One region of the Paenibacillus sp. P32E genome, then DNA from elsewhere that is predicted to be linked to it. Evidence: riboswitches for the same ligand, from Rfam matches in the RefSeq annotation. Region 1 holds a riboswitch; each other region holds the start of a gene.

What was found. A riboswitch is a leader RNA that binds a small molecule or an ion and turns the genes downstream of it on or off. The one in region 1 is predicted to bind cyclic di-AMP.
Region 2: linked by a shared signal. The riboswitch ahead of A3848_RS07635 (NfeD family membrane protein) and the one ahead of A3848_RS21495 (resuscitation-promoting factor) in region 1 are both predicted to bind cyclic di-AMP.
Region 3: linked by a shared signal. The riboswitch ahead of A3848_RS21845 (C40 family peptidase) and the one ahead of A3848_RS21495 (resuscitation-promoting factor) in region 1 are both predicted to bind cyclic di-AMP.

Annotation. Positions count from the first base shown of each region.
Region 1 covers NZ_LVYY01000025.1:11,627-14,901, reverse strand. The annotation lists gene A3848_RS21495 (resuscitation-promoting factor) at 164-1,324, opposite strand; cyclic di-AMP (ydaO/yuaA leader) riboswitch at 1,615-1,843, opposite strand; gene A3848_RS21490 (TatD family hydrolase) at 2,042-2,812, opposite strand; gene A3848_RS21485 (HD domain-containing protein) at 2,867-3,275, opposite strand, start outside.
Region 2 covers NZ_LVYY01000006.1:159,560-162,834, reverse strand. The annotation lists gene A3848_RS07640 (flotillin family protein) at 1-1,385, opposite strand, end outside; gene A3848_RS07635 (NfeD family membrane protein) at 1,408-1,980, opposite strand; cyclic di-AMP (ydaO/yuaA leader) riboswitch at 2,126-2,312, opposite strand; partial or broken gene A3848_RS33545 (transposase) at 2,555-2,773, shown strand; gene A3848_RS32820 (InlB B-repeat-containing protein) at 2,885-3,275, opposite strand, start outside.
Region 3 covers NZ_LVYY01000026.1:16,956-20,230, reverse strand. The annotation lists gene A3848_RS21855 (M1 family metallopeptidase) at 1-136, shown strand, start outside; gene A3848_RS21850 (hypothetical protein) at 181-978, shown strand; cyclic di-AMP (ydaO/yuaA leader) riboswitch at 1,199-1,337, shown strand; gene A3848_RS21845 (C40 family peptidase) at 1,395-1,823, shown strand; cyclic di-AMP (ydaO/yuaA leader) riboswitch at 2,210-2,353, shown strand; gene A3848_RS21840 (C40 family peptidase) at 2,359-2,850, shown strand; gene A3848_RS21835 (GNAT family N-acetyltransferase) at 3,081-3,275, shown strand, end outside.

The DNA of each region.
Region 1 (3,275 bases):
TACAAAACTCCTTACTCTGCAACGCAAAAAGAAGAGGATTCGCTCCCCTTCTTATTGGCTAAAGAATGTATAAGTGATGAGCGGCAGCTCTGTAATTCCGTAACAGTCTTAAGTGCTACCCTCACTATATCTTATAAAACGCTAATTTGCAAAAATCTGCTGCTTAATTCAGCTCTGGCTTCACAGGTCCAATCACATAAATCGTACGCGATTTACGGCCGAAGTTACGGGCATGGCTCAGTGAATCATAATAGACATCTACCTTGTTGCCTTTAATGGCACCGCCGGTATCCTCTGCACGGCGAAACCCAAGTCCCTCAATATACACCCACCAGCCAATAGGTATTACGTCTGGATCTACAGCGATAGTCCTACCTTCCGTTACGCGTGTGCCGGAAGCCGTACGGGTTCCAATACCAGGCTCTTCAGATGAATAAGCTGTCATGGATACATTTTTAATTACTTTTTTGTACTCGAAATCCATACCTGCCTTGCTGGCAACATTGTTGCTGTTCGCACTGACTTTAGATGATTTAGTGGTAGTGGTTGAATTGGAAGTTGCAGTAGTAGCTACAGCAGCCTTGGGAAGTGCTTTGGTACCAATAGCAATGATCTTGTCTTTGGTAACCGCCTGTACTTCCTTGCCCACCATACGCATAGATGCCAGCTCGCCATCTTGATAGATTTTCTCAATATGCTGGACCATTACGCCGGGTTTGCCTGCTTGTGCAACTCTTACAGTTCCCTTGGTCAGGGAGGGGTCTGCGGTCTTAATTACTCGGAAAGGCAAATTCGTTGTCCGCTGTACCACTTGCTTGTTGATTCGGACAATTTTGATTTCCATGTCGGCAGAAACTGCAGTGTTGAGCGAAGGATAAATCTTATCGTAGCTTTCCAGGCTGACGCCCAGTTTGTCAATCGCCTGACCGATGGTATCCTCGGTCGTGTACAGCGTTTGGGTTGTTCCATCCGCAGTAAGCTTAAGGGCCTGCGCACGGTTGATTACGACGCGGTCGCCGTCTTTTATTTCATCACTAAGGCCAATGGATAAAGCATCATGCGGCTGAAGCGAAATTTGTTCCTTTGCCAGCACATCGCTGAGCAGCGCATCCCGCGTCTCCAGCGTTTGTACCTTTCCGTCTATTACTAAAGTTATTTCTTTAATGCTTTGACCGTGTACGTACAGCAGAATTACCAGCGCGATAACAATTGATGCCGCGCCTGCAAGCGAAAGTACGCGAGGATTCACTTGCTTCCACCGTAATGCGAAAGACCTGCTGGATGATTGCGAATCATGGGATACTTCTGGTTGGAATACGCCCATTCTCTCCATCCTCCTTACATAGCCCCGTCGTCCAAGTTGTATAGCAAAGGTGACTTTATCACTTCTGACGAAACTAGGTTTGAGATTGCACAGGATACGCCCGCATTGCTTTAGCGTTTCCTGCTCATGGATCGCCTGCTCGGCATAGCTACTCCAGACATCTGTTATATAACAGTATGCTGGGAACATCCGCATTATTCAAAAAACAAAAAAAGCCCAAAAGAGTTCACAGAGGACTCTTTCGTGGCTCTCCGGGTGTCAGAATACGCGGGAATGTTTATGCACGAGGTTTCCTCTCTTACTTGCGCTTACGGGGTTAGCTGTCGGGTTCGGGCATAAGAGAGACGCCCTATCTCAGGTCACCCGCTCACGGCGGTTGCCCTCAAATTCACCCCAAAGACCACGTGAAGAAATCAAATAAAGTCTGCGGCATTTCTATGTTGTACTCTATGTACGGACATGCGGCAGATCATTATTGGTTCCCCCGTTCTCCATACGGAGACTCAGCGAGACGATCCATGAAATTGTGACTGTCACAGTAACAACAGCTCACTTCACTGAAAAGATGATATCCTGTTTTGATGCATGTTGTAAAGCACGATTCAACCACGTTTACGTAAAAAAATCATTAAAATATTGTAATAATCAGCCGTTTCTTTATTAAAAAAGTTTAATATATCGGCTATACTTCTTTTTTCACCTGTTTTTCTCCCGTTTTCAGACAATTCCAAATCGTTCCAGCGCGTTCGCATACGTAATTTCAGCCAATTCCTGTAAATCAATCCCTTTTATTTCCGCTGCTGCCTCGGCGACAAGCTTCACATGAGCACTCTCATTTCGCTTCCCGCGGAAGGGGTGAGGCGTCAGATATGGGGAGTCGGTTTCGATCAAAAGCCGGTCCATTGGAGTCTGAGCAAGCACCTCTTTAGGCACCCTGGCATTCTTGAAAGTCACAGGCCCGCCGAAGGATAAATGAAAGCCTAGATCAAGACACATTTTGGCCGTTTCCCAACTCCCGGAAAAGGAGTGCATGACACCGCCAATTTCACTTGCCTTCTCCTCCCGCAAAATTCGTACCACATCCTCATGGGCATCACGATTATGAATACAGATAGGCATTTTTAGTTCCCGTGCCATACCAATCTGTTTGCGGAATACCTCATGCTGTACCTCTTTGGGTGAGGTATCCCAGTAGTAATCAAGTCCAATTTCTCCGATAGCCACCACCTTTTTATGGCTGCACAGAGAGGCGATCCAGTCCATATCCTCCTCTTTCATGTCAATGGCGTCCACGGGGTGCCAGCCAACTGCTGCATAAATATAATCATACGATTCTGCCAATTTCATTGTCGTTGGAATCGTTTCCCGGTTAAATCCGATGTTAATCATCTTGCTGACACCAGCCTCTAACGCGCGGGCAATAACCTGCTCACGGTCCTCGTCGAATTGCGGTGCATCCAGATGAGTATGTGTGTCGAATAAGCGCATGCTGTATCGTCCTTTCGGTCTTGTTTTCTATGATGAATTCCAGAAATTTTTGTATTATTTTGCAAAGATCTCAGCGATAGAGTCCGGCAGCTGTGTAAGCACATTTTGCAGCTTGTCCTGTGGAAAATAAAGGTGATACCGTCCGCGGTGAATGCCGCTGATTGAGCGGACTATATCCGATACTTCAGAGATTTCCCGCAATTTGTCATGCCGGTCCAGCAGCAAAATTTGTTTGCTGTCAAAGCCCTGTCCCGGACGGAAAACATCATAGGGGAGATCTGTCGGATAATCAATTTCCAGGTCGTAATCAGGAAGCAGCCCGGCACCGGCAAAACTGCGGCGGATTTCGTCAATCGTCTCCGAATCGAGATGGTCCATCTCCACATATTTATACAGTTTACGATGAATAAATCGGCTGCACAAGTCAGCTAACGTTTCATCGGATTCCAGCGTCCACTGCATA
Region 2 (3,275 bases), on a different contig from region 1:
GCCTCTGTAAAATTCATGCCGGTAAGCGACTGGGTCAATTCAGGAACCTGGGCCATGATTTTAGCGATATCACCGGTGATTTTATTCACCCCGGATGAAGCCCCATCCTGTGAAATCACTGTAATCTTATCGACCTTGGCCAGCGGGGAAGCGATTTTTTCAGCCAGCTCTGGCAGAACTTTTAAGAATTCCACTGTGAGTGCGGCTTGCGTAAACTGTTTGTACGCTTCGGCTTTCTTCTCCAGTGCCCCTGCTTCCGCCGCTCCAGCCAGTTGAACAATTTCTGCGTTGGCTCTCCCTTTCGCCAGCTCTGCTTCCGCTGTTGCCAGCCCCCGTTTGGTCGTGGTGGCTGCCTCTGCTTCCGCCTCAAGAATCTGCCGCTGCTTGGCGGCTTCCGCTCTCATGATCGTAGCTTGGTTCTCCGCCTCAGCAGGCTTGATCACCGTTGCCTCCAGCTCCTTCTGTCTCAGCTCAACTTCGATTTCCCGGACGGTCCGGTTCGCCTCCGCTTCCATCTGCGTGATCTTGACCTGCTCGGTAACCAGCGACTGCTTGATTTTGTTCTGCTGTAATTCGTATGCAAGATCCGCCTGTGCTTTCTTCACTTCAGTCTCCAGCTTAAAGTCCGCCTGCTTAATGTTCAATTCCTTCTCAAACTGAGATTCCTTGGCGCGGGCGGCAGTTCCTGCTTCAATGGTGGCCTGATGCGCATTAGCTTTGGCAATGGAGGATTCTTTCTCCGCCTCGGCTTGCTTGATCTGAATGTCGCGTTCCGCTTCCGCCTTGGCGATGCTGGCATCCCGCCGGATGCGCTCAATTTCCGGAACCCCCATATTGTCGATATATCCTTTGTCATCCGTAATTTTCTTAATGGTGAAGCTGACTACCTCAAGTCCCATCTTGTCGAGGTCTTCCGAGCAGGTCTCCCGCATCTTGCTGTTGATTTCGTCAGGAGTCTTGAGAATGGATTCCACTGTTAATTGTCCGATTAAGCCGCGCAAATGGCCTTCCACCGAATGCAGGATAATCGTCTCGCGGTCTTCCTCCGGCCGGTCGATAAACTGCTCACTGGCAGTCAGAATAGCGGTAGGATCGCTTTTTATCTTAATCTGAGCCACCGCCTCCAGGTTGAGCTTGATGCCTTGCTTGGAGAACATCGCCTGCGCCGGGATGACGTCGAAGCTCATCAACATCATAGAGATGGTCTTATTGTTCTGGAAGCCGGGGATGACGAATGTCCCGCCGCCCTGGACCACTCTTTTGCCGCCAAGGCCGTACACAATCATCGCCTGATTGGGCGGAACCTTTTTATAAGAGTTCACGATACTGAACAAGGCCAGCAGAATAACAACAACAATTGCCGCGATTACATACAGAATAACCATTCGGATTGACACTCCCCGTGAATTATAATTGATCGATATCCCTCTCGAAGAGGGTGACTGCCGCCATTCCTTTGTTCACCTTCAAAATAATAACCCTGTCGCCTTTATCAAGCTGCTGGCCGGATTCTGCCCGTACTCCAATGGAGCGCATGGTTCCGTGCAGTACATATTTCATTTCCCCGACCGCCCCATCCGCTGCAGGGATACTGATGTACCCGAGCTGCCCTGCCTGCTCGTAATCCAGTTCATTCATGCTGCTGTCATACCGGGTCATCACCCGGGCCAGCACCGCATACATCACACAGCCCAGAAGCAGAGCGAGCACGGTACAAATCAGCACCACTGCGAGCATCCTCATTTCGCTGAACCGGGCAAGCACGTAACCTGTACCGCCCCAGACTGTGACAAACACCATCAGAGGGAGTATGGGTACAAAGCCGGGTCCACCGGCATCGCCGCCGCCCGCATGCAGATGACCCGCCAGGCCATGCCCATGAAATCCGCCGCTGAGGAGGAGTATTAGTCCAACCCAGAAGCACACGATAAATACAGTAACGATAAGAATCCCCCCTTTGAAGCATTTATAATAGAGCATTTTAAATAACCCTTAATGTCTCTAATTATCGTTGTTATGAGATTTCTAGTTCCTTGTACAGACTGCCTTTCCTTCCTGCACACACAACAAAAAGACCACAGAAGCGGCAGGGCTCTCCGTGGTCGGTTAATCGATCATGGCGCTCATCCTCTCTCTTCGAGGCTTACGGGGTTAGCTGACGGATTCGGGCAGCGAGATTGCCCTACCCTGCCACAGCGGCTTTTCAGCACGCAGCAGGGATTCACCCCGGGTGAGCGGCAGCTGACTGTGCAAAAGCCGCATTCACCATTGGTTCCCCCGTTCCCAATTACGGAATTCAGCCATATGAGAACAGTTAACTTACATTCGGTTGTTGATTTGAATCTTACGCCTGTGGGCATTTATTGTAAAACGTCCGGGATGACAAAAGAAGCCAAAAACGCCTCCCCTCCGCGAATGAAGGCGCATTCTTTGGTTTCACTCTTATTCGGCCGATGATTTGCTCACTGTTGCTCCATTTCTCGCAAGCTGTCCCAATCGTCCAAAGCCAAGGCCGCACGCACTATAAACCTTAGGCGCTTACGGTGTTGGCAGCAGCCGGGAAATTCTACGGAGTGAGAAAGGTTACGCTTGGCCGTGCGTCAAATGACGGAACCGGAAAGTGTATTTGGACAACTGCAACCGGGGCTTCCGGCGATTTCTACTTCGCGGTATGGAGAAAGTGACGCTTGAGGTAGGATGGCTTTCCCTTACCCATAATCTGCTAAAGCAAGCCACCCATGACCAAAAAAACAGAGCAGCGATCCTTCAATAACAGGAGAATCGCTGCTCTGCTCACTTTTTGTGGTTTTAAGAATGAAGAGAACTGCCTTCCGCCATAGAAAATCCACTTTTGGGCCAGCCCCTTTTTTTCGGAGAACCGGCATTAGTTAAGTGAATCCAACAGCGTCTTCAATTGCGGGTTGAGCTTCAGCGCATTCAGGATGATCTGCAGAGCTTCTGCGCGTGTGGCGTTGCTCTTAGCATCAAATTTCCCATCTGCTTTGCCGTTTATGATACCAGCTTGTGCTTCAGCTTTGATCTCGTTTGCTGCATAGGAACCCTTCAGGTCATTGAAATTGCCTTTGGTGGTGTCCTTCGTTACGTTGTTAAGGTTTAAGATGCGGGACAAAAGGATAACCATTTCCTCGCGGGTGATTGTTTTATCTGGCTTGAACGTAACATCCTCGTAGCCGCTGATAACCCCTGCCTCTGCAAGCTTCTCGATGGCGCCTTTCGCCCAGTGACTGCCAACGTCCTTAAATGCAACACCAGTA
Region 3 (3,275 bases), on a different contig from region 1:
CGAGCACTCCATCCTGCTGGAGAATAAGCATCTGAATAATTTCAGACTCGCGGAACTGGAACCTGACACGCTCTCACGATGGACGCTTAGCATGACCAACCTGATTGAAAATCTGCTCGGAACTCTTGTCTGGTGAGGTGAAGGATTGTGAAAAGATCGATATCCCGCGGCTGGCACAGCATGAAAGAGCAATTTTATATACTGATTCTGTTGTTTATCTACCGGCTGTTCTGGGGCTATTTCATGTACAAGTTCGTTAAAAGCGCCGTAGTCCCGGTACTGCTGCGTTATCCCGATCAGGATGCGGGCGGCAGCGGGATAGGCAGGCTGCTGTATTATGTGGAGGGCCAGCTCGCACTGGGTTCCGATTCCGGTGTTCAGCACTGGCTTTGGATGCTGCTGGCGCTAAGCGCATTCAGACTGCTGCTCTCCCCATTCATCCGCGCAGGACTGCTCCATGAGCTCCATCAGGAGCGTAAGGGGGAGCGCGGGATGTTCTTTTTTCCGGGTATGCGTCTGTATGGGCTTCCGGTGATGCTGTTCAGTCTTGCAGAATGGGTGCTTACAGCCCTGCCGCTGTATTGGCTTCTTCCCAAAATGTACAGACTGCTGTTAAGCGGAATTCTGGATTATAAGCTATTGCTGAAACTGGTGCCTTACATTCTGGCCTGGCTGCTATATCTGTTCTTCATCCGAAAAGTACTGCTGTACATGCAGTTCGGGTATACGGGTGGTACAGGCACTTTCTCTTCTCTCTTGGTGTGTCTGAAGGTGATCCTTCCTTCTGCGGGATTATCTTTTGTGATGGGAGCAGGGAGTTTGATCATGATGCTTGCTTGCGGAGCGGCATCGATCTTTTGTCCGGGGATGCCGGCACTTCTGCTTCGGCAGTTCTCCCCCCTTCCCAATACACTGTTCAAAATGTGGGGAATCGCCGCTCAATACCACCTTTGGTCCAGTAAATCATTTCCACAATAATTAAGCCGCTCAGCCGGCATAATAAAAGAGTCGCTGCTCCTTGAGGGAGCGGGACTCTTTTTTGAATTACAAAGTGAATAAGAGTATTTGCAAAACTGTAAATCCTCTGGTACAATGGTGCCTGTACTACTAGTAACAAATTTGTAATCTCTAAGATGCAACACATTCAATCACATTAACATTCCAAGCGTTTACTAATTGTCGACACGTCGCTCTTCTGGTGCATAAAACGCCAAATTCCCTGCACCGGGAAGCGGGGGAACCATATTTTGGGTGAATTGACCTCGCTTTAGAGGGGTCATAGGGGAACCTTCTACCGAATCCTTAAGCTAACCTCGCAGGCCTTGGAAGGAGTACATCTTTTGAGAAGTCAGAATTTTAAGAAGAAATGTACCGCAGCCGCACTTGCACTAGTGATGGTATTCACAATCGGAGCTGGTAGCGCTTTCGCCGATTCCAAGATGGATACCGTTATCGCAAAAACCATCGGAACCACCTATAAATTCGGAGGCACTAGCACAAGCGGCTTCGATTGCTCCGGCTTTACCTCGTATGTTTTTAAAAATGTCGGGCTTACCCTGCCGCGCACGTCCAAGGCTCAATTCAGCGTTGGAACTTCCGTATCACGGAACAACCTGCGTTCAGGTGACCTGGTATTCTTCAATACCTTTGGGTCGGGAGTTTCCCATGTCGGCATTTATGTCGGTGGAGGCAGATTCGCACAATCTTCCAGCTCACGCGGTGTAACCATAACTTCGCTGAGTCAAGCTTACTGGGCCAACCGCTACGTTGGCGCTAAACGAGTGATGAGCACTACAGCCTACAAAACTGTTGCCTACGATTAATTGAAGCTTGATCCCCTCACATTACACCTTTACAACTAAATGTAATTTATACGAGCCCGGAGCTGATTATTGCCGTAATCATTTTCCGGGTTTTCCCTTTTCCTTATTCTCCCTTTTACACACTTTTTAGAGTTTCGAAACACCTTTTTGATAAAAACCCCATTAAGATCTTCCATGCAGCTGACTTACGGCGTAAAGAACTCGCGTAAATCAAGCCCTTTTCTCTTAAAAGGCTCAAAAAATATGTATTAATATGCTTTAAGTGATTGCCAAGTGCTTCTGTCTTTGTTACAATTATCGCAGTGAGTTGATAGTAACATTTTTGTAATTATTCAAACCTGATTTACAAAGGTTTTGTCATTGTTTTGATCCGTAAGCTAATCTAATCAACAGTGGTGCCGAGTTCCTTATTCAATTAGGGAAACGGGGGAACCGATTTTGGGTGAATTGACCTCCTATTTACAGAGGGGTCATAGGGGACCTTCAACCGAACCCTTAAGCTAACCTCGTAGGCATTTGGAAGGGGTATTTACTTTTGAAGAAGAAGCTAGCAGCAGCACTACTCAGCTTTTCGATCATTCTTACCATCGGAGCAGGAAGCGCTTTCGCAGACTCTAAAATGGATCAGGTTATCGACAAAGCCGTCGGCACTAAATACGTATCGGGCGGAATTTCGACTAACGGGTTTGATTGCTCCGGATTTACCATGTATGTGTTTGATAAGATAGGAATTAACCTTCCTCACCAGTCCGGTTCCCAGTACCAGATGGGCACTGCCGTATCCCGCGATAACATTAGACCGGGAGATCTCGTATTCTTCAATACAACCGGTAAAGGGGTATCTCATGTCGGCATTTATGTCGGTGAAGGCAAGTTCGCACACGCTTCTTCCAAGCGTGGTGTAACCATCAGCTCGCTGGGTGACAGCTACTACGTCAACCGCTACGTTGGCGCCAAACGAATCATGAGCACAGATGCTTTTCAAGCGGTAGCTTCCGATTCCCAAGATAATGACGATGTGCAATAAGCAGTAATTTTTATAACCGAACAGGCTCTTATCCAGGATTTTTGCCGAAATCTTGGAGGGGGCTTGTTTTTTTGTCTTTATAAAAATTATTTACCCTTCTCGTTATTTGCAAAACATAAAAAACCGCGATTTTTGTAATTTTCTAAAATATATTGTTTATGCGTCGAAATGGAACCGTTTTGTATATAATTATGATATAACGTTTTGTTCTGAAGGGAGGCGGATGGCGGATGATTAGTTCTCCGGTAACTTTTTACGTTGTCCCCATGGAAGTTAATCACGCTGCAGAAATTTGTGAATGGGTATACAAACCCCCGTACAACATTTATGGCTGGATGTCCTGGGAGCAAATGCAGGCTCTGGACATTGAGTTCGGCGATCCCCGGCTGCGGGGTGAGCAATACGTCTCGGTGGTAAACAGCCAA